DNA from 2 places in the Rossellomorea sp. NPDC071047 genome. Region 2 is predicted to be linked to the other one. Evidence: riboswitches for the same ligand, from Rfam matches in the RefSeq annotation. Region 2 holds a riboswitch; the other holds the start of a gene.

Region 1 (15,824 bases), on a different contig from region 2:
TATTATCCAGTGATTCCAGGGATGTAATGAACCGGATCAATCCAATGGTGTTATTCTCACCATTTAATGGTACCGACACAGCCAAAATATGCTCCCCTGTAATAGGATGATTGCCGATCCAGGTTCCGCTGCCATTTCGAAATGCCTCCTCAATATCCTTGAAGTCAGGATTTTGATCCGGAATAAAGCCAGTCGAAGAGGATAATAAGTCTCCACTCGCGTTCAATATTTGTGTTTCGGCTTGAGGGATGGAGAAATTATTCTGGAGATTAGTCAATTCATTCCTTAAAGTGAAGGAATGCAGGTTCATATATTTATTGGCGAACTGAGATGAATTGACAGCATGATTCTTCAGCATATCTATTGTACCGTTGTAGTAATAAGAATAGATTCCTGAAACGAGAATGCCCAAAAATAACAGAATGGTTAAGGTGATAATGGAGACGTTCTGAATGAGTAATCTTCTTTTAATTCCCATTTTCGTCATTCCAGCGATACCCATATCCCCAAACCGTCAGGATATAGTGAGGATGGGAAGGGTCTTTTTCAATTTTTTGACGGATTCGTCGAATGTTCACATCCACAATCTTCGGATCGCCTGCGTACTGAAGTCCCCATACTTCATCCAAGAGATCATTGCGGGAGATCGCTTCTCCATTTGCCTTGAAAATGATGCTGAGTAATTCATACTCTATCGGGGAAAGGTCAATCTTCTTTCCTTGAACGAATAGAAGTCTCTTCTGTTCGTGTAGCGTGATGGGGGATTGGCTATCCTCCTTGACCCGATGAACATACATTCTTCTCAATAACGCTTCAATTCGAGCGATGAGCTCATTCGGACTGAATGGTTTCGGAATATAATCATCAGCCCCGTTCATCAACCCGTGTACCTTATCCATTTCCTGAACTTTGGCCGTTAACATGATGATTCCAATGGATGGATTCCAATTTCTGATCTCTTTACATGCTTCAAATCCGTTCATACCGGGAAGCATGACATCAAGTAAGACAATATCGATCGGGGGGTGTGCTTTCTTGACCAGGTCGATCCCTTCCTCTGCGCTACCAGCTTGCAAGACAGCGTATCCGTATCGCATTAAGTTAATCTCGATAAAACCACGGATGGATTCTTCATCTTCAATAATCAAAATGTGCTTCATCCAACTACACCTCCATTTTCTCATCAGATAGGCTGGAAGAGTTGCTTACCTATTGCCGGTGAGTATTTTGTTACATATGTGAATTGATTGGTTTCATATAATAGATTCCAGCCTTTAGGAAGTGGTTGACCTTTGTCAATCGCGTATACATCAAATAGCACGCTGCCATCTTTCATGGAAAGGAATTTTACATAACGTCCGTCTTCTGATTCTTCCACTTCTAAAGATGGCCAGTCCTGTGGGATCTCGAACCTGTATAAATAAGCTGCATTGTCGTAATATCGATGAATGAGCTCGGCTTGCTTTTGATCGCTGAGCTGATAATACTCATTGATGAAAGGCATCTCAGAATAGGCAAGATTATCATCGCTTGCCTCTTTTTGAAGAGTGAATTCAAGGATTCCATCTCCGTTCGAATCTTCACTATTCACGGCATATGCCCTGAAAAGCTCTTCCTCCTCCATGTTTTCCGGTAAAACATTCACCAACTTCTCGTCCTCTACACCAATAATGAATGACGTAGATGAATGAGCACCTACACCTGCATCCAGTATCGCTCCTTTTAAAGAAGGGGAGATGGACCCGGCTAAGGAATGGTAGTAAGGGTATACATATGGATCTAATTTCAACTCATCTAACACATTCATTTTATGATTGCTGAATTGATAAAGACGAACAGAATGAGACTGGTTTGGTACCAGTGACGCCAGGAGGATTTCCCCTTGATCATCCCTCGTGAAGTTCCCTGAAAAAAACGCACTATATTGGGATTCAAACAGCTTCTGCGGCTTACCTTTAGTCAGGTCGTACACGATCAGTGCTTTGTCTGAGGCGTCTTCTGAGAAAGAAAACCCAACCAGTATTTCTTTGTATCCATCCTGGTTTAAGTCCAGGAATTCCACTTTATGAAGCTCCCTTCCAAGGTCCTTCAATTTCATTGTTTCTTTCCATTCCCCTTTTTCTTCCTTTAGGACAATGGCTTCCATTTGAGAAGTTTGATCAGGTAGTCTATAAAATACGATTAATTCATTTGTTTGATCGTGATCCAAATCTGCTTCAATCATTTTGTTTGCTTGTCTGTCTTCAATCGGTGAAACCCATTCCGCCTGTGCCGGAACATATTTTCCAATCGCTTGTTTCACTTCCTGCTGTTTAACCGGAAGTTCAGGCGGCTTCAGTAATGAAGTGTTGGACTGGAATAAAGAGCAACCCGTACACATCAAAAGACAACCCATAAGGAACAAAATCTTCTTCAATTGATCATCACATCCTGCCTATAGCTTTCACTAGTATAGTGTAAACTCAATCGACAAAAGTAACAAAAAAGTTACAAAAGTCGCCCTTGCTTTGTAACCGGGAAGTAACCCTTTTCATCGCCAATGACCCTATCATTAAACGTAACAAGAAAACAGAAAGGTGATCGGCATGGGGAGACAACGGAAAAAAAGAAAATGGATCAAGCCCATTGAGTTGGGAGGAGTGGCGGGAGTGATCGTACTGTTACTCATTCTTTCAACTTCATGGCTTTTGGACATTGGGGAAGCGAAGATTTCAAAGGAAACAACCACTCAACAGAAAGTAGTCCAGGAAGACCCTTCTGAGAAACAGGAAGGTAAATCGGGAGAACCTGTAGTAGGGGATAAGGAACATGATAGCAATACTCAAGAAGAGGAGCAAAAAGCTAATTCCAATGAAGCGGAGAGTGTGAAAGATGAAAATTACTACGAGGAAGAGGAAATAGAAGACCATTCGACAAATGTAAATGAACAAGGGAACTCCGAGGATGAAAAGACGATTTACATCACATTCGATGATGGTCCGAATGAATATACGGAAGAGATTCTGCAAGTGCTTAATCAATATGGGGCAAAAGCGACCTTCTTTATGCTGGAACCGAATATGAAAAAACATAGTGAGGCCGTTCGACAGATGGTGGAAGAAGGGCATAGTGTCGGGCTGCATGGCGTCACCCATGATGTATCCGAAATCTATCAATCTAGTGAATCGGTTGTAGGCGAGATGCTGACGGCTCAATCTACGTTAGAGTCCATTACGGGTATTCGCAGCGATCTGATTCGCGTTCCTTATGGGTCTGTACCCAATATGAAACCGGAATATTTGACAGCAATAAAGCGGGAGGGATTTAGATTATGGGATTGGAATGTGGATAGTGAAGATTGGAAATTTCATAGGGGGGAGTATGTTCATAGTGTCGTGGATCAGTTAGCTTCTTTTCCCTATGAAAATCAATCAAAAATTATTCTTATGCATGAAAAGCATACGACACTCGCTTATTTAGATTCTTTACTTAAAAAGTTGACGGATCAAGGATATAATATGAAGACTTTGACAGAAGAAATGGATCCGGTTACATTTTAACAGTGGTGCCAGAAGAAAAAAGGAGCTGCCCTTTGGCTGCTCCTTTTCATTCTTAATAAATGCTCATATGACGGTTTTTGCCTGTTAATATTTGAAATACCCCATAAAGGACCAACCCTGCCGCTACAATTCCCAGCAGCCATTGTCCATAAGGTTGTTGAGCTATCTTGGAAAGTGCTCCATCCAATCCTTGTGTTTTATCAGGATCGGCTGTGATCGCCGTTTGAATAAAGAAATAACCGATCAGTAAAAAGACCATGCCCCGGGAATATAACCCGAGTTTTCCGGTTTTCCTTCCCAATTCCCATTCTTTCTCGGACATTTCATGCCGTTTAAATTTATTCGTGTATTTTTCAGTATAAGCATTATGAATTTCATAGAGTGCATATCCTATAATGATAAGTCCGACAATTCCTACAACCCATTGACCAAAGGGCTGAGACAATAACTTAGCAGATAAAGTTTGTTTAGATCCCGAACCGGAGCTTTTGGCATGCATCGCAATGGCGAAAGCATTATAAGTCAAAGAACCGTAAGCAATCCCGGTGATCAGATTAGCGAGTCTTCTAAACATCGATTTACCGTCATTTTTCACGTGTTCAGGATCTTTTACTACTTGAATGAGGTGCCATAGAACAATGCCGATCAGGCCAAGACCTAATATCCAGAGGAGGACTTCCCCAAAGGGTTTGCTCGCCACTGCTGCAAAGGCACCGCTAGAGTCTGAAGTGCTTCCTCCTATTCCGAGTGCGGCCATAACGGCCAATGTGCCAATCAATATATAAACAATCCCTCTTGAAATAAATCCAATTCGTGCAAACCCTCTAATCCAAGGTTTTATATCATTAGATGAAACAGATGAACTGTTTGATGTTGTAATGGATGAAACTCCGGCCATATACACTTCTTCCCTTCTGGTTCTATTTTCGTAATACTTATGTATGCTATTCCCCGGATATAGAAAAGAGAAACCTTTTTAACGAACAGTAAATGCTGGATGGATTGAGATAATTTTGCCTGTTTTTCATTTAAAAAATTTTTACATAAAACCTATTTACAACGAATTAGGAGAGGAGTAATATATCTATCATCAAATGAATATTCTTTATCGCTTAATTCATTTTTGAAGCGGGGGACCCGAGTATTTAAAGGGGTGAATCCTTTCTTTTGAAAGGTAGGGCTACTTCCATAACCCGAATCCGTCAGCTAACCTCGTAAGCGTAATGGGAGAGGATGATACTTGTGATCGATTATGGATGACCACAGGCTTAGTTCCTGCTGGTCTTTTTGTGTTGTTTAGAAGTTTGGCTCCGGAGGCCAGAGGTCTTGAGTCAAGCCTGCCATAAAGGCAAAGAGAGTCTTATATTTGTCACCTCTGTTCGAGCCGCATGGGCTTTTGTTGTAATGAAGAAGTATTAGATGGTTAAGCTATTAAAAAGGTTTTGGAGGATTTCATCATGAAAAAGCAGTTTGCAGTTATTGGATTAGGGAGATTTGGAGGGAATCTGGTTCAGGAATTGGCTGATCTGGATGTTGAAGTGTTAGCCATTGATATTCATCATGATGTCGTCCAGCATTATGTAGACATTGCCACGCATGCCGTACAAGCGAATGCGATGGATGAATCTGTATTGAAATCACTTGGGCTCAGAAACTTTGATCACGTGATCGTGTCCTTTGGGGATAATATAGAAGCAAGTATTCTTACCACCTTACTTTTAAAAGAATTAGGGGTTAAAGAAGTATGGGTCAAAGCTTCGAACTCTTATCATCAGAAGGTATTGGACCGGATCGGTGCCGATAAAGTCATTCACCCTGAACGTGACATGGCGCGAAGAATTGCCCATCACATTACGTCAGAAAAGATCATTGATTATATCGAACTATCCAAAGAGCACAGTATAGTAGAAGTGTGTGCGTCTAAAAAGGTCGCAAATAAAACCTTAAATGATCTGGATGTCCGGGCGAAATTCGGTTGTAATATCATTGCCATTCACCGCGGGGAGGAAGTCATTGTATCTCCTTCTGCCGATGAAGTCATAAAAATTGAAGATCTATTGATCGTCATTGGACATAACAGGGATATCAATCGATTTGAAAAAGAAGGTGTATAACCTATGAAACATAAGGTGATCCGGTTAAGCCCCCCTCAACTTCTCGTTGTGACATTTCTATTCTTTATCATAGTAGGAATGGGTTTGCTTAAGTTGCCGTTTGCCACCACAGAATCGATTACATGGCTTGATGCCTTGTTCACGACGACTTCCGCCATGACGGTTACAGGGCTTGCGGTCGTTGATACAGGAGGTGCCTTCACCCTCTTTGGAGAAGTGGTCATTATGAGTCTGATCCAAATCGGGGGACTGGGCATCATGTCTTTTGCCGTCTTGATCTTTATGATGCTTGGTAAGAAAATCGGGTTCAAAGAGCGACTTCTTCTTCAACAGGCATTAAATCAGACGTCTGTAGGAGGAGTCATCAAGCTTGTAAAATATTTATTTATCTTTTCCTTCCTTGTTGAAGGATTTGCCGTTCTATTACTGGCGTCTGAATGGGTTCCTGAATTCGGTTGGAGAAGAGGGCTATACGTCAGTATATTTCATTCGATTTCCGCGTTTAATAATGCAGGGTTCTCTCTGTGGTCCGATAGTTTAATGGGTTACGTGGGAAATCCCATCGTCAACATCACCATTTCGTTTCTGTTTATTTTAGGAGGGATCGGATTCACTGTTTTAGTGGACCTTTGGAAATCGAAAACGATTCGCAAACTGTCCCTCCATACGAAAATCATGATAGTTGGGACGTTTGTCATCAATGTATTCGCTTTTATGATGATTTTCATCCTGGAATATAATAACCCGAACACACTGGCTCAGTTACCACTCCTTGATAAATTATTCGCTTCTTATTTTCAAGCGGTCACTCCCCGCACGGCTGGTTTTAACTCGCTTGATTATGGCAGCATGGAACGCTCCACGTTGCTGTTCACTATTCTTCTGATGTTCATCGGGGCCGGAAGTGCTTCAACAGGTGGAGGAATCAAGCTGACCACCTTTGTCGTGATTTCATTGAGTGTGTTTGCTTTCTTAAAGGAGAAAAGAGAGATTCGTGTTTTCCGTCGTACGATCGATCAAAACTATATTTTTAAAGCTTTGGCAGTGTCGATGATTAGTGTGCTCCTTGTTTTTACGGCTCTGTTTTTCCTTGATATGACGGAAAAGAATGCTTCTTTCCTGTCTATTCTCTTCGAAGTGGTATCAGCTTTTGGGACGGTAGGGTTGTCCATGGGGATTACAGGATCTTTGACAGCGATAGGTAAATGGATCATCATCATCGTGATGTTTGTCGGGAAACTTGGTCCCCTCACACTTGCCTTCTCCCTATCCAGACCGGACAAAGAAAAGATCCGCTATCCAAAAGAAGATATTTTAACAGGCTAATACTCAACCAACCGGCTCTCTTCATTTTGCCCATCTCGGGTAAGTGGGGGAGCCGGTTGCTTTTTTAACGATCGATTTTGCATTAGTTAGTGGATGTCTTAAAGAAGAAAGTAGTAGTTGATTTCCGCTACAGGATGCTCGCTTTCCGCGGGTCTGGCGGTGAGCCTCCTCGGCTGCGCCTCCGGGGTCTCACCTGTCCAGCTACGGGGCTTAGGGGCTCGAGGTCATAAGCCAAGTCTGCCAAAAAGGCAAACAGCGCCTTTCCGGCAGACTCGTCTTATGCTTGTTGCCCCTGGGCAAAGCCCCTATGTTTTTCGTACTGTCCAGCACTTCCCGCAGGAGTCAATCATCCTGCAGCGAGAATCAACTTTCTGAGCATGAATCCTTAATCGAAAACAATTAAAACAAGCTTTTTAGCAAATACTCTCTTTTAAGGTAAGTAGAGATTGATTGTCTTAATGAAGCAGAATTATTTTTTCTAGTTATTTTGTTTTATGGTACACCTTGAAGCTCTGTCACAAAGATCCTATTAAAGATGGTGAGGGGAACTGCGCAGACTCCTGCGGAAGTACGGGCGTGCCGAGACCCCGGAAGCGAAGCTGAGGAGGCTCGGCCGAACGTCCGCGGAAAGCGGAGCAGTTCCCCTCACCATCCAGCACACACTAATTGACAGAGCCTTGCAGAACTTATGTTAAAAACAACAATCGTTACGAAAAGAGCATTTTTTAAAAAACGACAAAGAATCGATCCATAACCGCGCATGAGCCTAAAAACGGTTCTGTTAAGCGTTTTCATCATTGGTTTTTGTTATTGACTAAACCATTGTGCGCGATTATACTGTTGAAAAATTCTGAACTTTAGGCGGTGCTGTTGTTGAAGCGTGTGTATAATTTTTCTGCTGGTCCTGCGGTGTTACCTGAGCCTGTTCTGAAAAAGGTTCAAGGCGAATTATTGAACTATCAAGAAACGGGTATGTCTGTAATGGAATTGAGTCATCGATCTGCCCCTTTCCAAAATATAATAGAAGAAGCTCAAGGTTTATTGCGTGAGCTGCTCTCGATTCCGGATGATTACCATGTCGTATTTATGCAAGGTGGAGCATCCCTGCAATTTTCCATGATTCCTCTAAATTTATTGGGTTCACATCAAGAAGCTGATTATATCCTGACAGGCAGCTGGTCGAAGAAAGCTGTCAAAGAAGCGGAGAAGGCTGGGAATGTTCGAACCTTATCACCTCAAGAGAAGTTTGAGATCCCTGCATATACACCAGAAGACTTTTCAACACAGTCAAGCTACGTACATATTACCTCCAACAATACAATTGAAGGAACGCGTTACTATAAGTGGCCAGAAACGGGAGGCATTCCACTTATAGCTGATATGTCCTCTCATATCCTTTCTGAGAAAATAGACGTTTCCTCATTTGGGATGATCTATGCAGGAGCTCAAAAAAACCTGGGACCTTCGGGTGTAACGGTGGCGATCATCCATGAAAGTCTGGTCGGTCAAGCATCGAATATGTGTCCAACGATGCTGAATTACGAAACGTATGTAAAGCATGATTCACTCTTTAACACGCCACCGACCTTCTCTATTTATGTTTTGAAGCTTGTACTGGAGTGGGTGAAGGAGAATGGCGGAGTGGAAGGGATGCAGGCTGAAAATGAGAGGAAAGCCGGTCTTTTATACACCTGTATAGATGAATCATCTTTATTCCATAACCCTGTCCCGGAAAAAAATCGTTCTTTAATGAACATTCCTTTTTCAACACGGGATGAGGAGCTGGACGCCCAATTTCTAAAAGAAGCCAAAGCAGAAGGGTTTGAATTTTTAAAAGGGCATCGTTCCGTGGGTGGAATGCGCGCAAGTTTATATAATGCCATGCCGCTTGAAGGTGTGGAAGCACTGGTCGGTTTCATGAAAAAATTTGAGTCTGAGCAAGGAGGAGTATGAAAATGATTTCAATCAATACGTACAATGCCATTAGTCAAAGCGGATTATCACTAATAGAGGATGATCTGAACTACCATCTGAATGGGAATGGGGATCCCGATGGAATTCTGGTCAGATCAAAGAACTTACATGATTATTCTTTTCCGGCTTCAGTCAAAGCCATTGCCCGGGCAGGAGCGGGAGTCAATAATATCCCGATCGATCATTGTACGGAAAAAGGAATTGTTGTCTTTAATACGCCCGGCGCCAATGCAAACGCCGTGAAAGAGCTCGTACTGGCTAATTTGATCGCTTCTTCACGTAACCTATATTCTGCAGTCGGCTGGACGAACAAGCTAAAAGGAACTGAGGAGGACGTTCCGAGTGTCGTAGAAGCAAAGAAAAAAGAATTTGTAGGAAGTGAGATTAAAGGGAAGAAGCTTGGTGTTGTAGGCTTGGGAGCGATTGGGGTCCTTGTCGCAAATGATGCCCTGGCCCTTGGGATGGATGTGGTCGCCTATGATCCATTTATATCTGTGGACGCAGCGTGGCGTTTATCCCAGGATGTGAAGCGCGCTCATCATATTGAAGAAGTATGGGCAGAGTGTGATTTTGTGACGCTGCACATTCCATTAACAGACAAAACCGCAAGCTTTGTGAGTGAAGAAGGCTTCACGAAAATGAAAAGGGGTATGACGATCTTAAACTTTTCAAGAGGTGAGTTAGTAGAAGAAGATGCTCTGGAAAAGGCACTTGAAGCAGGAATTGTCCGTAAATATGTGACGGATTTTCCTAATAAAAAGGTGTTGAACATGAAAAACGTCGTCCCTGTTCCCCATTTGGGTGCATCTACCGTAGAATCTGAAGAAAACTGCGCCATCATGGCGACAAAGCAGCTGAAAACATATCTTGAAACGGGTAATATTAAGCATGCTGTGAACCTGCCAGATGTGGAGCTACCTTATAGTGGGAAAATGCGGGTGACGGTCATGCACCAAAACATCCCGAATATGGTCAGTCAAATCGCCAATGTTCTCTCCGGGTACGCAGTCAACATCGCAGATATGATCAACCGCAGTAAACATACGTGGGCCTATACCATGATTGATTTGGATCAGAAACTCCTCGCAGAAGAACAAAATCAAGTGAAAAGCAGGATGAAAGAAATACACGGTGTTGTTTCCGTCCGCCTCATTTAAATAAAGTGACTAGAACTCCCTTAACCCGAGAACAATGTGTAGTAAAGCGGTTGAGGGAGGATTTATTTTTATGGCGATGATTAATTTTAAGGATAGAGATCTTTATTTTGACGACTTAGGAAAGGGGACTCCCCTGGTCTTGATCCACCCCCCGGGAATGGGAAGGATGACCTTCATAAAGCAGCATGTGCTTTCCAGGCATTTTCGCCTCATCATTCCGGACTTAACAGGACATGGAGACTCCTTTACCTTAGGTCAGAATATAAGTATCGCTGAGTTTGTAGAGGACATAAGGGCGATCCTCGACCATCTGAAAATTACTGAATGTGTGATGCTTGGATATTCTGCAGGGGGAATAGTAGGACAAACATTCTCCTGTACCTATGGAAATAGGGTTTCCGCCCTCATACTGGTAGGGGGATATCCGAAAGTCACGAATCCCAAGCTGAAATGGATGCACCATATGGGCATGAAAATGGTCCGTGACCATCCGGCCCGACTATCCGGGATTATTTCCAGAGCGCATTTCAAGGACAAGTTGGAGCGTGAGAAGCTCAGGGATCATATGAATAAGGCGAACCCCCATATTTGGTATCAATTCTACGAGCAATCGCTTCATTATGACGGGATAAAGGAGGTCGAGAAGCTTCCCATCCCGCTCCTCTTAATTTATGGGGAAAGGTCGGATTGGATCAATTCTCAACTTACCCTGTATAACGATTGTTATCCTAAGAAAATATATATCATTCCAGGAGCCTCGCATCAAATTCCCACACGTTATCACGATGCTCTAAATAATATACTGTTAGGAGAAATAGGAGGGTTGGAAGCCAAGGAGTAGTGGATAATCTTTGCCCTTGCTCCTTCAACTTGATACTATTTTCATAAAGTAAAGTCGATCAACGAGAGGAGAATAACATGGGAATTCATCATTATTTTAAGAGCTTATCGGATCTAGAAACACTCATTCGCTGTCCGGGGCGATTTAAGTATCATGAGCATAACGTAGCCAGCCACTCATTTAAGGTAACGAAAATAGCTCAATTTCTTGGGACTGTAGAGGAACAGAACGGAAAAAACATCGATTGGAAAGCTCTGTACGAAAAAGCGCTGAATCATGACTACGCAGAGTTATTTACAGGCGATATCAAGACCCCCGTGAAGTATGCATCGGGAGAGTTGCGTGAGCTCTTCAGCCAGGTGGAAGATCAGATGGTCAATAAATTCATCACTACAGAATTTCCCCCGCAATTTCAAGAAGTGTACAGAGAACGGTTCAAAGAGGGGAAAGACGATACCCTTGAAGGAAGGGTCTTATCTGTCGCAGACAAAATCGATCTTCTGTATGAATCCTTTGGAGAAATTCAAAAAGGGAATCCGGAACCTTTATTTATTGAAATTTATCAAGAAGCCCTATCCACGATTGTGAAATACAAAGACCTGGAGTGCGTACAATACTTCTTGGAATACATCCTGCCTGATATGCTGTCTGAAAAATTCATCCCCCATAGCGAGTTGAAGGAAAGGACCCAGAGATTAATTCAGCAGGGTGAGGAGTAGGAAAACCCTTTCCAGATAGGGGAAACTTCGGTAGAATATGTGTTATTCCCTTATCTTTAAGGAGAGTTGAACGTGTCAAAAATCATTTTAGGTTTATTTTTACCAGGATTGCTTGTCGTTCTGTTCACACGGGTTACGTATAATCATTATGTCGGATTGATCTTGACCGTAGCCCTCATTGCGGCGTCGGTTTCAAAGGGTTACACAGATTCATGGTTCCTTATTGTCGTAGACGCGGCTTCGTTGACCGTTGGATTCTGGTACAGCGACCGGATGATGAAAAAAGCGAAGAGAAGTGCATGATTTGGGTGACAGGTGTATAGAAGTATTTGAAAACAGGCTCTATCCTTTAAAAGGTGGAGCCTGTTTTTCTTATGCCATAGGGCTTGGATATACCGTTGAAAAGGTAGGAAGGGAATTCCTGTTTATAACAGATATCTTAATTGTGGATAAATAAAGAATAGTGTGAATAAGTAAAGGAATGGACATGTTATTCACAGATTGAATCCGCATTCATCAACATTGTGCACAAGAAATTTGACGAATTGTGAATAAGTTTAGGAATTTTCCACAAGAAATATCGACTTATACACATAGTTGTGCACAGGGTGTGTATAGAAATGCTCGGATTATGTCGAAAATCTCATATATGCTCAATGTTTCCTCACGTAAAATGTCGAAATTATGATTCAAGCCTCTATACTGTTCCTTTTTCAAAAGTTATCCACAATCAAGATGATGATATCTCTACAAAAATAAAAAACGAACTTTTGTTCGCTTATTGTTGGTTAATATTGTAGGAAATGTGGTAGAATGTGTATAGAAGAATGGACAGTGTTTAAGATGGGTATAAGTAGGTAAATACAAGGTAGCAGTCCTTTATTATAGGAGGTTTCACGGTGAAAGATCAATTCGAGCTCAAGTCTAAATATAAACCAGAGGGAGATCAGCCCCTGGCAATTGAAAAATTAGTTCAAGGCATTAATGAAGGGAAACGTCATCAAACCTTACTTGGAGCTACAGGGACAGGAAAGACATTCACTGTATCCAATGTGATCAAGCAGGTTGAAAAGCCGACCCTCATCATTGCTCATAATAAAACATTGGCGGGGCAGCTCTACAGTGAATTTAAAGAGTTTTTCCCTGATAACGCCGTTGAATATTTTGTCAGTTACTATGACTATTACCAGCCGGAGGCATACGTTCCTCAAACGGATACGTTCATTGAGAAGGATGCAAGCATCAATGATGAAATCGATAAACTCAGACACTCCGCCACATCTTCTTTGTTTGAGCGAAAAGATGTCATCATCATTGCCAGCGTATCCTGTATTTACGGTTTAGGTAACCCGGAGGAATACCGGGAGCTCGTTCTTTCCCTGCGTACAGGAATGGAAATCGAACGAAATCAATTGCTGCGTAAGCTTGTGGATATCCAATATGAACGAAACGACATCGATTTTCAGCGTGGAACTTTCCGTGTGCGAGGCGACGTAGTGGAAATTTTCCCGGCTTCCCGGGATGAACACTGTATGCGTGTAGAGTTTTTCGGAGATGAAATTGACCGGATTCGTGAAGTGGATGCCCTGACAGGTGAAATTATGGGGGAACGAGATCATATCGCGATTTTCCCGGCCTCCCACTTCGTAACCCGTGAAGAAAAATTACAGGTAGCCATCAAGAATATTGAAAAAGAACTTGAAGAGCAATTAGTCATCATGAAAGAAGAAAATAAACTGCTCGAGGCTCAGCGTCTGGAGCAACGGACACGTTATGATCTTGAAATGATGAGGGAGATGGGCTTTTGCTCGGGAATTGAAAACTACTCCCGTCACCTGACACTAAGGCCGTCAGGATCGACTCCGTATACTCTTCTGGACTATTTTCCAGACGATTTCTTAATTGTGGTCGACGAGTCCCATGTGACGTTACCTCAAATCAGGGGGATGTTCAATGGGGATCAGGCCCGTAAAAAGGTTCTTGTGGATCACGGCTTCCGTCTGCCTTCAGCCATGGACAATCGTCCCCTGCGCTTTGAAGAGTTTGAGAAGAAAACCCAGCAGTTACTCTATGTTTCGGCAACCCCAGGACCATATGAGTTGGAGCATAGTCCTGAGATGGTCGAGCAGATCATCCGTCCAACAGGACTGCTGGATCCGATCATCGAAGTACGTCCAATCGAAGGACAAATCGATGACCTTCTGGGTGAAATCAACGAACGTATCGAGAAAAATGAACGTGTCCTTGTGACTACCCTTACGAAGAAAATGTCTGAAGATCTCTCGGCATATTTGAAGGAAATGGGTATTAAAGTTCAATATTTGCATTCGGAAATCAAAACTTTGGAACGGATTGAAATTATTCGTGACCTTCGTTTAGGTAAATATGATGTATTGGTGGGAATCAACCTGCTCCGTGAAGGATTGGACATTCCTGAAGTATCACTCGTCACCATATTGGATGCCGATAAGGAAGGGTTCCTGCGTTCTGAACGTTCCCTCATTCAAACGATTGGCCGTGCAGCCCGTAATAGTAACGGTAAGGTCATCATGTACGCGGACAAAATTACCGACTCTATGCAAAAAGCACTGGATGAAACAGGACGTCGTCGGACGATACAGGAAGAATATAATGAAAAACACGGCGTCACCCCGACGACCATACAAAAAGAAATCCGTGATGTCATCAGGGCAACTCATGCCGCAGAAGAAGCAGGGGTCTATGAAGGAGAACAGACAAAAGTTTCGAATATGTCTAAACCGGAGCGACAAAAACTTATTGCTAGCTTGGAAGTGGAAATGAAGGAAGCAGCCAAGGCACTGGACTTTGAGCGAGCTGCACAGCTTCGTGATACCATTCTTGAGCTCAAGGCGGAAGGATGAACGAACTATGGCGCGAGATCAAATAATCGTACAAGGAGCTAGAGCTCATAATTTAAAGAATATAGATATTAAAATCCCCCGGGATAAACTGGTCGTTTTAACGGGGCTTTCAGGTTCAGGTAAGTCATCCCTTGCCTTTGATACTATTTATGCAGAAGGACAAAGACGTTATGTCGAATCCCTTTCTGCCTATGCCCGTCAATTTTTAGGTCAAATGGATAAGCCTGATGTCGATGCCATAGAAGGATTGTCCCCGGCGATTTCCATCGATCAGAAAACAACGAGTCGTAATCCACGTTCGACTGTAGGGACGGTAACCGAAATTTACGACTATCTAAGACTGTTGTTTGCAAGAGTAGGGAAACCGATTTGTCCCAATCACGGGATCGAAATCTCCTCCCAAACGATTGAACAAATGGTCGACCGTATTCTTGAATACCCGGAAAGAACTAAGCTTCAAGTTCTGGCACCAGTTGTATCAGGCCGTAAAGGAACTCATGTGAAAACCCTTGAAGAAATCAAAAAGCAAGGGTTTGTTCGAGTTCGTATCAACGGTGAAGTCCAGGATCTTGGAGAAGAAATCTCCCTGGAAAAAAATAAAAAGCACTCCATCGAAGTGATCATTGACCGGATCGTCGTGAAGGATGGTGTGGCAGCGCGTCTGTCTGACTCGCTTGAAACTGCACTTAGATTGGCAGACGGTCAGGTGATCATTGATGTAATCGGGGAAGAAGAGCTTTTATTCAGTGAGCATCACGCCTGTCCATACTGTGGTTTCTCTATCACAGAGCTTGAGCCAAGGATGTTTTCCTTCAATAGTCCATACGGTGCCTGCACAAGCTGTGACGGATTGGGAACGAAGCTTGAGGTAGATAAGGAATTGATAATCCCAAATTGGGATCGCACTTTGAACGAGCATGCGATTGCTCCGTGGGAACCGACAAGCTCCCAATACTATCCGTCCCTTCTCAAGGCTGTATGCGATCACTATGAGATTCCGATGGATATGCCTGTAAAGGACATTCCGAAACAACAAATGGATAAGGTCCTATATGGATCCGGCAAAGATGAGATTTACTTCCGTTACGAGAACGATTTCGGTCAGGTGCGTGAAAACTATCTTCGTTTCGAGGGTGTCATCCCGAATGTTGAGCGCCGTTACCGTGAAACAAGCTCTGATTATATCCGTGAACAAATGGAGAAATACATGGCGCAGCAGGATTGCCCAACTTGTAAAGGCCACCGTTTAAAAGAAGAGAGCTTAGCAGTAAA
Region 2 (15,824 bases):
CTTGAAACAAATTTGGCTATGATAGAGTTCTCCTTAGACAGAAAGGTAATTTGGGTAAATGATAACTTCGCTGATGCAATGAATTACCGGGTACATGAAATGCAGGGGATGGATCACAAACAGTTCTGCACGATGGAATATAGCCAAAGCAAAGAATATACAGAGTTGTGGGACAACCTCCGGAAAGGGAAAAAATCTCAAGAAAAAATTGAAAGAGTTGATAAACAGGGGAACAAACTTTGGCTGGAAGCAACATATATTCCTATTTTAGATGGAAATGGGTCTGTACAAGGAGTCCTGAAGATTGCCACAGATATTACAAAAAGGGAAAATACAACGATAGAGATCATTTCCAAATTAAAGAGCATGCCGAATAATCTAGTAAACTCAGTCATGGCCAATTCCAATGAAAAAGTAGAAGCATTAGAGTCTTTAAGGGAACAAATTAAATTAATTGATGAAACGTCAAAATCGATAAAAAATATATCTTCTCAAACCAACTTGCTTTCTTTAAATGCGGCGATTGAAGCAGCCAGAGCGGGCGAACACGGAAGGGGATTCAATGTAGTAGCCCAGGAAGTTAGGAAGCTCTCTGTGAGTGCTGATAATGCCATTAAAGAGGTTAATGCTAACATTGAAAATATTACAAATGAACTAATAAAGGTTAATCAAATTTCAGAAGACTTACAAAGAATTGTGACAGAATCTAAAAATGAAATTGATCAAACCATTAACAAGTTAGAAAACCTTACTACAAATAAAGAGTAAGTGTAGGTAGTGGGTTCTGGGTTACTTATTTGAGAATATAAAGAGTCTGTTCCGAACAACTATGGTTAAATAGGCTCTTTAAATGTAACCCGGGGACGGTCGTAAGGGAAAGGTTAAGACGGAACCGTCTCCACTCTGTCTTGGAGTCAATGGAAGAAGTCCTGGAATGTAATGGTTTGACGGAGGAATATGTGAAGGTAGCCTGCAAGGATCGCAAGGGACGGGAACTCCCCACAGGTGTCAGGATAACAATCTTAAATGCCCTGAATCTTTGAGTATGCGACTCGATAGATTCAGGGCTTCTTAGATTAATAAAAGGATAGGAGACTTTCGAATTTACTAATAAATATACATTGAGTTGTTTAATTTTCTAACTGCTTTTCAAGATTCTTATCGAGTACGAATACCTCCATACGCTCTCCCATTTTCGTACTGATGTCGCTATGGCTCGAAAGGACTTTGCATTTTGTATGCTGTTCTACTATCTCTTCGATGTTTTGGCTGTACATTTCCCTCAACACCTGACGCATTTGTTTCACGAGGACTCTACCTTTATCGTGTTCGACAAGGTGTTTTTCTTCAACCGTTAACACGCCCTTGAACCTTGCAATAACCATGTCCTCTAAGATGTATGTCCGGGTTTCCTGTGGACCGCGGCCGATCAGTTCTCTTTGCATTTTTATGAAGGCTTCGCTTAATTCAGCCTCTAATCGTCGTTTAGAGATTTTCACGTTTTCTCCCCCTTGCCACTATCAGATCAATTTCAAGGATTATCTTACTCAGACGTGTTAAAAGTTGTCAATCATTAATTTTGCGTTGAATAAAACAGCCGAAATAATTCGAATCAGTTAGATATTTAGAGCATTTGATTATTTTCGTTAGAAAAATAAACCTATTTGACTAGATTTAGAGATTTTTAATAATTTACAAATTCAATAAGCCGGGAGTAATATATTCCTTGTAAAGCACAACTCAATATTTCGGCCTAGTCTCGGAAACGAGAACGGAGGACCCAATCAAGTGGGGTTAATTCTACGTATGTAGAAGGGATGAGATTAAAACTCTTTCGCCATCCTACCCGTCAGCTAACTTCGTCGGCTAAAGCGAAGGAGGTCATAAAGACCACCTTTTTCAGGGGGCTTTTTTTGTTGTTTTCATAATGGCAAAAGGGGCAGCTTGACTAATAAGTAGGTCTTTTTATTATGCCTATTTTGAAGAAGTGAACATGGAAGACAGAATGCATAGAAGGCTATAACAGCCGGCTAGGTGTTAAGTAGACCAATGTGTACTTTTTCTTCAGATGAACAAGAGATGTCAGGGGATCGCATTCTTTCAGGATGCTGATCCATCTTTACTCTTGCCTGTCAACTGAGGGAAAAGTGAGCATTGGTCTATTTTTGTTTTCTGAAGGTGGATCTTTCTTCCTGTAAGGGGATCTTTTGGATGACCGTCCATGTCTTTTTCTAAGGTGTGCCCCAATGATCTCTGTAGTAAGGAATCTTAGAGATGTGATGATCGCAGAAGAAAGGAGGATGAATGTGTGTACGCAGGAACGGCATAAAGGCAAGACGCTTGTTTGTATTCCGACATGTGAAATGCTGCAGGAAATAGAGGGCTGCTTAGATCTTTCCCATGATTGCTGTTTTGTTTCCCCCATTCCACAAGTTGTTGACATTCTAAAGGGGAGAGGGTTCCAGAATGTCATGGGTTTGGGGATAAATGAAGAATTTATTGATCATCGACATCACTTCGATAAAGTCATCGTGTTTGAGAATCGCTTTTTCGATACATTACCGATGATGAAGATTATTCAAAACAGTACATCCGCACCCATCATTGTCGTTACGACGACTCCAGGATATCCAGTCCGCCTGTATCAGTCGATCGGCGCAAGATATGTGGTGTATACAAAGAGCAGGAATGTTTCTTGTTTCTTCAAATAATGTCAGGAGGTTTTACACATGTTGGATATTATAATGATCGCTCTATTCATCATTCTTCCGGCGCTTATGTCGGGACTTGCCAACTGGTCTTCCACTGTTGTCGATCAGGGAGGTAAGGACTCATGATGCTGTTACTTGGGATTACGGCCATGATTACACTTTATTTATTTTATGTATTGTTTCATCCAGAAAAATTCTAATTAGTTGGAGGTATCACAGGTGATTACGACCATTCTATCGATCATCATTACATTAGCGGCCATGATTCTGATTGCAAAGCCGGCCGGGGTCTATTTGGCAAAGGCGTTCGATTATAATCAAACGCCTTTAGATAAACTATTTGGACCATTTGAACATCTACTCTTCAAAGTCAGTGGGATAAAAAAAGTGAACCAGACGTGGAAGCAATACGCATTGGCCCTTGTCTTAACGAATGGTTTCATGATTTTCCTTGTGTATCTTGTATTCAGGCTGCAAGGGGTCCTGCCCCTGAATCCGAGTGGCAACCCGGGAATGGATCCCACTCTTGCCTTTAATACAGCAATCAGCTTTATGACCAATACGAATTTACAGCATTACAGCGGGGAATCCGGTCTTTCTTATCTCGGACAGATGATCGGAATTCTGTTCATGATGTTTGCAGCACCGGGAACGGCCATGGCAGTAGCCATCGCCTTTGTCAGGGGACTCTCAGGAGCTGAAATAGGAAACTTCTTTGTCGATTTATTCAGGTCCATCACCCGAGTCCTTTTGCCGATCGCTTTTATTGCGGGCTTTATCTTCATAGCGCTCGGGGTTCCGCAGACGCTTGAACCATCGGTTACAGTGAATACGGTTGAAGGCGGTACGCAGGAGATCGCCCGTGGCCCTGTCGGAACGTTCCTGTCCATTAAAGAACTTGGGAATAACGGGGGAGGATTCTTTGGTGTCAATTCCGCACATCCCTTTGAGAATCCGAATGCCATCAGTAATTTCATTCAGATCCTGTTAATGTTCCTGCTTCCATCCGCCCTGCCTTTTACGTATGGAAAGATGGTCGGGAATCCAAAGCAGGGACGTGTCCTGTTTGTATCGATGGTTATGGTTTTCGTTGTGTTCCTTTCAACGGCCCTATTCTATGAATCTCAAGGAAACCCGGCACTGAATGCCATGGGGATCCAGACCGATCAAGGGAGTATGGAAGGGAAGGAAGTGCGGTTCGGTACCGGTCAATCGATTCTTTATGCCATGGTCACGACGGCGACGGAAACAGGTGCCGTCAATACAATGCACGATACGTTAACCCCGATCGGAGGGATGCTGGCCCTTACGAATATGCTGTTGAACACCGTATTCGGTGGAGTCGGCGCCGGCTTCATCAATGTGCTCATGTATGCCATGATCGCCGTGTTCCTTTCAGGGTTGATGGTTGGACGCACTCCGGAATTCCTGGGTAAAAAAATCGAAGGCAGGGAAATGAAGCTGATTGCCATTACGATGCTTATGCATCCCCTGTTGATACTGGGGGCATCTGCCCTTGCGCTTTATTCTCCTCTTGGGGTGGAAGCCATTTCGAACAGTGGTTTTCATGGGATTTCCCAAGTCGTTTATGAATATACGTCATCCGCTGCCAATAATGGATCTGGATTTGAAGGACTTGGGGATGCCACACCATTCTGGAATATCTCTACAGGAATCGTCATGTATATTGGAAGATTCTTCGGACTGGTGACAATGCTCGCTGTTGCAGGATCCCTCGCATCCAAAAGAATGGTTCCCGAGACGATCGGAACTTTCCGAACGGATACGTCCTTATTCGGTGTGATCCTGATTGGAACGTTCTTTGTAGTCGGAGCGTTAACGTTCTTCCCGACACTCGTATTGGGGCCGGTAGCAGAATATCTGACATTGTAGATGGGAGTGGAAGAAGTGGCAAATCCATTATTGAAAGAGACAAATAAGGTCGCCGAGTTTAGAGGGAAAGAACGAAACCGTCTTTCCCCCGAGCGGCCCAATCCAATTGAACAGAAGGATGGAAATAACATGAAGAATAAAGGAATGGTCATGCAGGCCTTGAAAGATTCTTTCGTTAAGCTTGATCCAAGAATCATGATTAAAAATCCGATTATGTTTGTAGTGGAGATTGGATTCATCATTACATTAATCCTTTGTGTAGCACCTGATGCATTCGGTTCCAGTGATGTGGCACCCTGGTTCAATGTGACAGTCAGCCTGATTCTTTTATTTACAGTGCTCTTTGCCAATTTCGCCGAAGCATTGGCAGAAGGCCGCGGAAAAGCACAGGCCGATTCATTGAAAAAGTCAAAACAGGAGATGTCCGCCAATCTTCTTAGAGGAAATGGCAAAACGGAAAGGGTGGCTTCTACCTCTCTCAAGAAAGGCGACGTTGTTGTCGTTTCACAAGGTGAGATGATTCCAGGGGATGGTGAAGTGATTGAAGGCCTTGCCTCTGTGGACGAATCAGCGATCACCGGTGAATCCGCTCCTGTCATCAAGGAAGCCGGGGGCGATTTCAATTCTGTCACAGGAGGAACGAGAGTCGTCAGTGATCAAATTAAAGTCCGAATCACCAGCAACCCGGGTGAATCATTCTTAGACCGCATGATTTCATTGGTGGAAGGGGCAGAGCGTCAGAAGACCCCGAACGAAATCGCCTTGAATACGGTATTAACAAGCTTGACGTTGATATTCATGATTGTGGTCGTCACTCTTCCTTTCTTTACGAACTATCTGGGATTTTCACTTGAAATCCCTGTATTGATTTCACTCCTGGTCTGTTTGATCCCGACGACCATCGGGGGATTATTATCAGCAATCGGGATTGCGGGTATGGACCGTGTGACTCAGTACAATGTACTTGCTATGTCCGGAAAGGCAGTGGAAGCAGCAGGGGATATCAACACGATCATTTTGGATAAGACCGGTACCATTACATTCGGTAACCGGATGGCCAGTGATTTCATACCGGTGGGAGATGCTTCGAAAGAAGAGCTCTTCTACTGGACGGGGATCAGTTCGTTACAAGATGAAACACCTGAAGGACGTTCCATCATTGAATTGCTGAAAGAGAAGGGAACCAAGCTTGATGCTTCAGCAGCATCAGGAGGACAATTCATTGAATTTAAGGCTGAAACGAGAATGAGCGGGGTAGATTTGAAAGATGGACGCCAGGTGCGTAAAGGAGCTGTCGATTCCGTCAAGACGTGGGTGAAAGCTCAAGGAGGTAGAATCCCCTCAAATCTTGACGAAGAAGCGAAAGAAATCGCGAAAGAAGGTGGTACCCCATTGGCCGTAGCGGTGGAAGGACAAATCTTTGGATTGATCTACCTGAAAGATACGGTGAAACCGGGAATGAAAGACCGATTTGAAAAGCTCCGGCAGATGGGGATCAAAACCATCATGGCCACAGGGGACAACCCGTTGACGGCTGCCACGATTGCACGTGAAGCAGGGGTGGATGAATTCATAGCGGAATGTAAACCAGAAGACAAAATTGAAGTGATTAAATATGAACAGTCCCAAGGGAAATTGGTAGCGATGACAGGTGATGGTACGAATGACGCGCCTGCACTCGCCCAGGCAGACGTGGGGCTCGCCATGAACAGCGGGACTACAGCTGCAAAAGAAGCGGCGAATATGGTTGATTTGGACTCGAATCCGACAAAGATCATTGAAGTGGTTTCAATCGGAAAACAATTGCTTATGACCAGGGGGGCGCTGACCACGTTCAGTATCGCCAACGATATTGCGAAATACTTCGCCATCATCCCTGCCATGTTCATGCTTGCGATTCCAGAGATGACAGCATTGAATATCATGGGTCTGTCTACACCCATATCGGCCATCCTGTCAGCACTGATCTTTAATGCCGTGATCATTCCTTTATTGATCCCCCTAGCCATGAAGGGAGTCGCATATAAACCGATGAGTTCCAATGCCTTATTAAGTAAGAACTTGACGATCTATGGTCTTGGCGGGGTCCTGGTACCCTTCATAGGAATTAAACTGATTGATATGACGATTTCATTATTCATATAAAAGAAGGAAAGGGAGATGTAAGATGGAAAACAGTCAATTTATCGGACCGATTATTCGGTCCAGCCTTACCATCATGGTGCTCGCAGGTTTGGTGTATCCACTGGCGTCAACGGGAATAGCACAGGCCATCATGCCGGACAAGGCGGATGGAAGCTTAGTTTATAATGAAGAAAATGAAGTGGTGGGCTCGGCATTGATCGGGCAAAGCGTGAGTGATCCCACCCTCTTTCATGGAAGGGTGTCCGCCATTGAATACGATGCCTCTGGTTCAGGATCGAATAACTATGCCCCGTCCAATGAGGATATGATCAACCGTACAGAGGAATCATTGGAAGTGTGGAAAAATGCCAACCCGGATACACCGATCAGTGAGGTTCCCGTCGATCTTGTGACAGACTCAGGCTCCGGCCTGGATCCACATATTTCTGTTCAGGGAGCCATGGCGCAGGTGAACAGAATTTCAGAGCTCACAGGCGTATCCAAAGAAAAGTTGCAGAAGTTGATCGAAGACAATACCCAAGGGAAGGAATGGGGGATTTTCGGAGAAGAACGCGTCAATGTCCTCTTGCTTAACCTGGATTTACAGAAGTTATTATAAATCGTACAGAACCCTGACCAATTCGTTGGTCGGGTTCTCATCTTGATGTGTCCTGCTTGGAGGTGAACAGATGGAAACGGATCATCCATATTTCAGGAGAAGGACCCCTGAAGAAATTCTTCAGACAATCACAGAATCCACACGAGGGAAATTCAAATTATATGTCGGTGCTGCACCGGGAGTGGGAAAGACTTATAAAATGCTCCAGGATGCGGCTGATTTAAAAAAAGAAGGAAAAGACGTGGTGATTGGATTAATCGAGACCCATGGTCGTGCAGAAACAGAGGCTCAACTGAAAGATCTTGAACAGGTGCCGTTAAAAATCATGTATTATAAAGGAAAGAAATTCTACGAACTGAATGTTGAAGGAATCATTGAGAGAAAACCGGATATCGTCCTTGTTGATGAACTTGCCCATACGAATATAACAGGTTCCGTCAATTCCAAGAGGTATGAGGATGTAGCTTTGATCCTTGATGCCGGAATCGATGTCCTATCAGCAGTGAATATTCAACACCTGGAAAGTGTGAACGATATCGTCAGGCATATCACAGGTGTGAAAGTGAGAGAAAGAGTGCCGGATACGTTTATTCAAAAGGCCAACGAAATCCAACTGATTGATGTGACACCGGAAGCCTTGAGAAAGAGGCTGAGGGATGGAAAAATTTATACGCAGGCAAAGATTGAACAAAGTTTAACCCATTTCTTCACCACAACCAACTTATCAGCACTTCGGGAACTGGCCTTAAGGGAGATTGCAAATGATGTGGACGAACGGATTGAGCAAATAAGCGGTGATCTTCAGCAGGGTCCCATCGGGGTGAATGAGAAGATCCTTGTTTGCATCCATTACGGGCCCACAGCGGAAAAGCTGATCAGAAGAGGATGGAGAATGGCCCATCGCTTAAAGGCGGAATTGTATATCTTGAATGTAACCTCAAAGAAAACATCCGAGGGAAACCTGGTCAGAGAGCAAAAAATGAAAGAATGGAAAATGCTTGCCGAGCAGTTCAATGCCAAGTTGATATTCGAAGAACAGCAAAATAGGAAGCCGGCTGCTGTCATCATTGAAGTTGCAAAAAAGTATCACGTGACGCAGATCTTATTAGGGCAATCTGCCAGAACGAGATGGGAGGAGATAAGGAAAGGATCAATCGTCAATACGATCATGCGGGAAACAACGAATATCGATCTGCACATCGTAGCCGATGGAAGATCATGAGGGGGATCGAATTGAATATCGCTTTTTTCTTAGTTCCCAAAAGGGACGTTGCCTATATTAAATATGAATCGACTATGAGGCAGGCACTCGAGAAGATGGAGTATCATCGTTACACATCAGTCCCATTGATCAGTGAGGATGGGAAATATGCAGGTACTCTGACAGAAGGGGATCTCCTATGGAAAATAAAAAACACACCCGGACTCACGTTTCAAAATACCAGTAAAGTAATGCTCTCTGACATTCCTTTGCACAGACAACATCAACCGATTCATATAGATGCAGAGATGGAAGATATCATTTCCAAATCTATGGAACAGAATTTTGTCCCGGTAGTCGATGATCAGGATCACTTTATAGGGATCATCAGAAGAAGAGAAATCATTGATTATTGTTTCGGGCAGATGTTGAATGACGAACCTAAGTTGTGAAAGTGATTTTCCAGGAAAAAGAGCATAAAGGAAAAACGAAAACAGGCACACCAACAGTGTACCATTTTACTGTTTGCTAAAAGGTACACTGTTGGTGTACTAACGCTTGTTATATTAGGTTTCCTCCACAAAGTATAGTATCTTGACAACTCCTCATACTAACTTTTAGGGAGGATGAAGGATGCCTAAAATAGAAATGTGCCTAAAAGAAAACATCGAAAACATAAAGAACACCTTTCACGACACATCTGACCTTATCATAAGAAACATAAAGGCTGGCTGCGATGGTTCCCTTGAAATGAATGTTGTCTACCTGGACGGAATAATCGATGTAGACCTTATTCAGGATTACGTGGTCAAGCCATTATTGGAACGATTCAAGGCAGAAGATAGTAATGAATCGCTCAACAAACTAATCATGGAAAGAATAGTTGAATCGGCAGATGTAAAGACGACAACTCATTATCAAGAGTTGACCGATGCCATCGTACAAGGAAATACAGTTTTGCTGATTAACGGGATTCGGGAAGGAATCATAATCCCATCTCCAAAGTGGGCAGAAAGAAGCGTGGAAGCGTCCATTGGAGAACGTTCGGTAAGAGGTCCTCAAATTGGATTAACAGAAAAGATGAAAACAAATATCAATTTGATCAGAGGTTCATTAAAAACACCGGATTTGTGTGTGGAAACAGTGGAGATTGGCTCCACTTCACCAACATCTGTGTCGATCTTATATATAGAAGGTACTGTGGATAAAGGGATATTAAAAGAAGTCAAAAAGAGGCTAAATAGTCTAAACATAAAGTATGTCCTTAGTGAAAGAGTAGTGGAGGATGTATTAGAAGGGAAGCCAAAAACCTTTTTCTCACGGTTAAGACATTCCGAACGAATGGACGGGGCAGTTTCATCCTTATTTGAAGGAAGAGTGGTAGTGATTGTGGATGGGTACCCTTTCGCCATCATAGCTCCTGCTCTATTTATAGATTTTATTCAGGCACCCGATGATTACCATATTTCAATGGGTAGATTCACGAGCCGAATCATCCGTTTTATCGCCTTTCTAATAGGAGTATACCTGCCGGCGGTTTACATAGCGTTAGCAAATTTTCATAAAGATGACTTACCCGACAAGATTTCGAAAGCAATCATTTCAAACGATGAGCTATTGCCAACCTTTTGGGAAATCGCCATTCTTTTATTCTTGGTCAGAATATTAGTAGATGTTTCGTTTCGTCTTCCACAAAGTGCGGTCATATTGGTGTCTTTAATCGGGACCATCGTCATTGGTGAAACGGCGGTCACCGCCAAATTAATCCACCCCGTCAGTCTGATCGTCATAGGGATAACCGCTCTTTCCAGTTTCCTGGGAGCTAACAGAGGACTCGTGGGACCTGATGCCACCCTAAGAATAGTATTTTTATTAACGGCTAACTTTTTTGGTTTTAATGGAATCATCATTGGGACAACCATTCTAATGTTGTATATGGCGAGTCTGAAATCGATAGGCGTTCCTTATCTTTCTCCTATTATTCCTTTTAAGATGAAGGAATTAAAGGATACGTTTTATCGGGAAGATTTACAGAGGCTTACTAATAGCAAGCATAGTTATACGAAAGATAAAGGTTAAAAGGGACATGGGGACAGGTTCGTTGTCCCATTTAATGAGTTTAGTCGAATCAAACAATTGGGACAAGGGACCTGTCCCTTTGTCCCATATTATTTTGTAAAAAAAAGAAATGCCATTGCCAACTTTTAGTTAATATTGTATTATTGTGAATAATCAGACATATATATTAGACAGGTTATCGTCTAAGGGTAGAGATGCGGAGAATCCCTGTGACCAATGAAATGCATGACACTTATTTGTGATGCAGTTTATTGTTCATGGGTTTTTTTATGAAAAAAAGGGGAGGAATTGGCATGAAGTTCAAGGTTTTATCATTCGTTTTAGTGTTGATGGTCGTTCTTGCCGGGTGCGGCAGCAGTGAAACCGGGGGGGATGAAACGACTGAAATTGATTTCTGGTTCCCGGTAGCGGTTGGCGGGGATGTTGCGAAGATCGTTGATGGGTTTGTGGCTGATTTCGAGAAAGAGAATCCCGACATCAAGGTGAATGCGAAATATGGTGGCAGTTATGCTGAGACTATGACCCAGGTCATGGCATCGGCGCAGGCAGGAAATTCACCTGAGCTTGCTGTGTTATTTTCAATAGACCTTTTCACATTGCTTGAGAACGACCTGATCGAGGAATTGACGCCGATGTTCGAGCAAGAATATTTGGATGATTTCTACGACGGATTCATGGCGAATTTTTCCATTGATGATAAGGTGTACAGCTTGCCTTTCCAGCGCAGTACCATCGTCCTTTACTATAACAAGGATGCATTTAAAGAAGCGGGATTGGATCCGGAAGCTCCACCTGAAAACTGGGATCAGCTGGTGGAATACGGGAAGAAGCTGACGAAAAATGGAGGTAAGGATCAGTGGGGACTTGAAATTCCGAGCACCGGTTACCAGTACTGGATGTTCCAGGCTTTAGCGCTTCAGACTGGAGACAACATCATGTCTCAAGATGGAAAGGAAGTACACTTCAATGCACCATATTCAAAAGAAGCGATGGAATTTTGGTTATCCCTTGGAAAGGAACATAAAATCATGCCTGAGGGTGTCATTGAATGGGCGACGGTTCCTTCTGACTTCCTGAGTGGAAAAACGGCGATGATGTATCATACGACTGGTAACCTGACGAATGTGAAGAACAATGCGGACTTTGATTTCGGTGTGTCCTTCCTGCCGGCGAACAATGAGTATGGTTCCCCTACTGGAGGAGGAAACATCTACATGTTCAAAGATCTTCCAAAAGCGAATAAGGAAGCGGCAATCAAGTTCATGAAGTTCCTTACAGAGCCTGAGCGTGTTGCCCAGTGGTCGATCGATACAGGATATGTAGCCACAACCGAATCAGCTTATGAGACTGACTTGTTGAAGAAGTATGTAGAGGAATTCCCTCCTGCACTGGTTGCCCGCGAGCAGCTCGAGTACGCAGAAAGTGAACTTGCAACCTATCAAAATGGTGAGGTGCAGAAAATCTTCAATGATCATATTCAATCGATCCTGACGGGACAAAGCCCGGTTGACGAAGGGTTGGACAATGCACAGAAGAAAGCGGAAAAAGTATTGGAGCCTTTTCAGTAATAAGATAGTGACCGAAGAGTGAATGGAGTGAGGCTCAGGTGGGCTTTGTGCTGACTTGAGCTCCTGCTTCACAAGAAAGGTGGGGCCGATAGATGACAATGAAGCAAAGAAAACTCAGCACCGGGGCGAGAAATAATCTGTTTGCCTACGGGCTCCTGTTTCCTTCTTTCATATTTTTGAGTTTGTTTACGTTTTACCCGACGCTCAAATCGATCCAGTTAAGCTTCTACAGTGGCCCGATGACCAGGCTGCAATTTTCGGGACTTGAACAATATAAAGGAGTTTTCGAGGATGAGATATTCCGGAAGGTCATTCTGAATAACATCCTCTTCATGATCGGTACAGTACCAACAAGTTTGTTCCTGGCGATGTATCTTGCCATCTGGTTAAATAAAAAAATGGCCGGAAGCTCTTTGCTTCGTACGTCATTTTTCTACCCGACGATCGTTCCGTTGATTGCGGTGGCAAATATTTGGCTTTTCATCTACACCCCTCAATATGGACTGCTCGATAACTTTCTGCATATGTTCGGCAGGGATGACACGAACTGGCTGGGGGATCCGAATACCGTCATGATCGCGATGATTGTCATGATCATATGGAAAGATGCCGGTTTCTTCATGATTTTTTATCTGGCAGGTTTGCAGAATTTACCGAGGGATGTGTATGAAGCGGCAGAGATGGAAGGGGCGAAACCGTTCCAGATGTTCCGTCATATCACCTTCCCACTGCTGATGCCGACGACGCTGTTCGTCATGATCGTGGCGATTACGAATTCATTCAAAAACGTCGACCACCTGTACATAATGACCAAGGGTGGGCCGGATAACGCCAGCAATCTATTACTCTACCATATTTATGAAGCGGCATTCACGAATTGGGATCTAGGTAAAGCAGCGGTGCTGACCGTGATTTTGATCGTCATCATGCTCGGTATCACAGCATTCAATTATTTGTACCTTGATCGGAAAATTCATTATTAAGGAGGGGAAGATTCGATGAAAAAATTGAACTATGGCATCATCATTTTTTTAGGGATACTTTCATTCATCCCCCTCCTTTGGGTCATCATCACCTCTTTCTCTCCCGGGAATCAAGTGATCAATGGAGGCTTTCCGTTCTGGGTCTCGAATCCCACGGTTGAAAACTATGTCAACGCATGGAAGACTGCACCCTTTTTACAGTATTACTTCAATACATTCGTCATCGTTTTTGGGGTGTTGATTGTCCAGTTAGTCACCGTTACGCTTGCGGCATATGCGTTTGCACGGGTGAATTTCAGAGGGAAGAATGTACTGTTCATCCTGTTCCTGCTGCAACTGATGATTCAGCCCGAAATCCTGTTATTCCCGAACTATCAGGTGATCAGCCAACTTGGGCTTGTCAATACAAAACTCGCCGTCATGATGCCATATTGGGCTTCTGCATTCGGGGTATTCCTAATGCGCCAGACGTTCAAGCAAGTCCCGTTCGATCTTGATGAAGCGGCAAGAATGGACGGATGTAAATGGTATCAAACACTGTGGCATGTCTACATCCCATCGGCGAAACCTACCTATATCGCATTTGCCCTGGTATCCGTCAGCCATCATTGGAGCAACTTCATGTGGCCGTTGATCATCACTGATTCCGTCGAGTCCCGCCCATTAACCGTCGGACTGGCCCTCTTTGCACAATCATATGAAACGGGGGCACAATGGGGAATGGTCGCTGCCGGTACGGTAATGGTCATCATGCCTTTAGTGCTTGCGTTCTTCCTTTTTCAAAAACAATTCGTATCAAGCTTTATGCACTCAGGAATTAAATAGGTGGTGACGAGATGGACATTCATTTCTTAGGAACCGGGAGTGCCTATCCAGGTTCCGGACGCGACAATACATCGGTCTGTTTCTCCAATGATGACTATCATGTGCTGGTCGATGTCAGCGGCAATCCTTGCAGGAAGCTGAAGCAGCTACAGGTGGATTTAGGGGAGCTCGATGCAGTGGTGTTCACCCATTTTCATATTGACCATATTTATGGATTGCCCTCCTTGCTGTGGGGGATGTGGCTTGAGGACAGGAAAAAGCCATTAAGGATTCTTTGTGATTATCGGAATGAAAAAAAACTGCAGGAATGGCTGTCAACGATGGAAGCAGATCAGTGGCCGATTGCTTTTACCATTAAGGTTGAAACCTTTGACGGTGATCGTGAAAGTGAACTTCTCGCTGGCGGCGGGATGACGTTTTCCTGCTTTAAGGCCCTTCATTCGGTTCCTACTGTGGGGCTTGAAGTGCAATGTGCCGGTCGGGTTGTCGTGTATTCAAGCGATTCGGAAATCAACGCACGGATTGGTGAGTATGACCATATAGATATGTTAATCCATGAAGCGACTTCTGCCTGTAAAGTGACAGGCAATCACAGCAGCCTTGTTGAAATTGTAGAGAAGTATGATGTCGATAAGATCGGGAAACTCGTTCTCGTCCACTTATCCGACCAAGAACCGTATGAAGAAGAAGTGGCAAAGCTAGGCACTTCAAGGGTCATCATCGGCGAAGATTTGATGACACAACAAGTGTAATTGAAGAGATACAAGGATAGAGATCAGGAGATTCCTTGGGGATGGCGAAAATCCAATTGTTCAATTGGAGAAATCGTCATGCTCAAGGAATTTTTCTTGTTATAAGAGAGAATAACTTAAAATTTGAGAAATGGCCAGCTCCAGCGCCTAGCCCCTCGAGACGTTTCGGTCCGCCCAATGAAGTCAAAGAACGACTTCACCGGTCGGCCCTCCAACGCTTGTCGGGGCTGAACAAGGCGCTTACGCTTTTCTTATTGAATGGAGGGGGTACAGATGAAGAATCTAAAGGGGTATATTTTTGACTTGGATGGGACCGTGTATCTCGGTAAGCAATTGATAGAGGGAGCAGACACCACCATTAACTCTCTTCTCGATGAAGGAAAAAAGGTGTTGTTCCTCACAAACAAAACGATTGAATCGCGTAATCGTTATGTGGAAAAATTGAATGGATTCAATATCAGGGCAAGCCTGGAGAATATATTGAATCCGACTGTTACGTTGATTGACTATTTACGGGAACACCATCCGGGTGCCACATTATACGTCATTGGTGAACAGTCGATCAAGGATGAGCTGACACTTGCCGGGTTCAGGGAAGGGATGGTGCCATCAGAGGTGGATATCGTCGTGCTCTCATGGGACCGGGATTTTCATTACGACCATTTGAATTTTGCCTATCAGTCAATCAAGCTTGGTGCGAAGATGATTGCGACCAATCCGGACAGGACCTGTCCAGTAGAGGTTGGCGATGTGCCGGATTGTGCCGGAATGATCGGGGCAGTGGAAGCCGTTGTCGGTAGAAAGATCGATGTGCAGATTGGAAAGCCGTCTATTCTTACCATCAATGCAGCATTGAAAATATTAGAACTAAAGCCGGAAGAATGTGTCATGATCGGTGATCGCCTTGAAACGGATATCCGGATGGGCATCGAAGCCGGGATGAGAACGGCCCTTGTGCTGAGCGGGATCACAACAGAGGAGGATTTAAGGGGGACGGTTTGGACGCCGGATTATGTGATGGAGTCGGTTAAGGATTTATTATCGGAAAAAATGATATAAGAATAGCTAA

The links. Region 2 has a riboswitch for cyclic di-AMP ahead of ACQKFO_RS19425 (hypothetical protein). Riboswitches for the same ligand answer to the same signal wherever they lie in the genome.
Region 1: another riboswitch for cyclic di-AMP. It lies ahead of ACQKFO_RS13525 (potassium channel family protein); the one in region 2 lies ahead of ACQKFO_RS19425 (hypothetical protein).

What each region holds. Positions count from the first base shown of each region.
Region 1 covers NZ_JBNNJT010000003.1:310,920-326,743, reverse strand. Annotated here, with positions in the region: gene ACQKFO_RS13550 (sensor histidine kinase) at 1-487, opposite strand, end outside; gene ACQKFO_RS13545 (response regulator transcription factor) at 468-1,160, opposite strand; gene ACQKFO_RS13540 (hypothetical protein) at 1,184-2,416, opposite strand; gene ACQKFO_RS13535 (polysaccharide deacetylase family protein) at 2,586-3,539, shown strand; gene ACQKFO_RS13530 (DUF1206 domain-containing protein) at 3,592-4,437, opposite strand; cyclic di-AMP (ydaO/yuaA leader) riboswitch at 4,639-4,776, shown strand; gene ACQKFO_RS13525 (potassium channel family protein) at 4,997-5,653, shown strand; gene ACQKFO_RS13520 (TrkH family potassium uptake protein) at 5,657-6,979, shown strand; gene serC (3-phosphoserine/phosphohydroxythreonine transaminase) at 7,853-8,932, shown strand; gene ACQKFO_RS13510 (phosphoglycerate dehydrogenase) at 8,935-10,110, shown strand; gene ACQKFO_RS13505 (alpha/beta fold hydrolase) at 10,181-10,951, shown strand; gene ACQKFO_RS13500 (HD domain-containing protein) at 11,029-11,670, shown strand; gene ACQKFO_RS13495 (CsbA family protein) at 11,743-11,973, shown strand; gene uvrB (excinuclease ABC subunit UvrB) at 12,570-14,552, shown strand; gene uvrA (excinuclease ABC subunit UvrA) at 14,560-15,824, shown strand, end outside.
Region 2 covers NZ_JBNNJT010000006.1:180,236-196,059, reverse strand. Annotated here, with positions in the region: gene ACQKFO_RS19435 (methyl-accepting chemotaxis protein) at 1-768, shown strand, start outside; gene ACQKFO_RS19430 (DUF2294 domain-containing protein) at 1,131-1,499, opposite strand; cyclic di-AMP (ydaO/yuaA leader) riboswitch at 1,741-1,883, shown strand; gene ACQKFO_RS19425 (hypothetical protein) at 2,247-2,711, shown strand; gene ACQKFO_RS19420 (signal peptide protein) at 2,730-2,837, shown strand; gene ACQKFO_RS19415 (potassium-transporting ATPase subunit F) at 2,834-2,911, shown strand; gene kdpA (potassium-transporting ATPase subunit KdpA) at 2,943-4,604, shown strand; gene kdpB (potassium-transporting ATPase subunit KdpB) at 4,734-6,749, shown strand; gene kdpC (potassium-transporting ATPase subunit KdpC) at 6,772-7,347, shown strand; gene kdpDN (KdpD-like non-kinase potassium sensor) at 7,418-8,569, shown strand; gene ACQKFO_RS19390 (CBS domain-containing protein) at 8,581-9,000, shown strand; gene ACQKFO_RS19385 (spore germination protein) at 9,182-10,627, shown strand; gene ACQKFO_RS19380 (ABC transporter substrate-binding protein) at 10,921-12,195, shown strand; gene ACQKFO_RS19375 (carbohydrate ABC transporter permease) at 12,294-13,178, shown strand; gene ACQKFO_RS19370 (carbohydrate ABC transporter permease) at 13,194-14,003, shown strand; gene ACQKFO_RS19365 (MBL fold metallo-hydrolase) at 14,015-14,755, shown strand; gene ACQKFO_RS19360 (HAD-IIA family hydrolase) at 15,029-15,814, shown strand.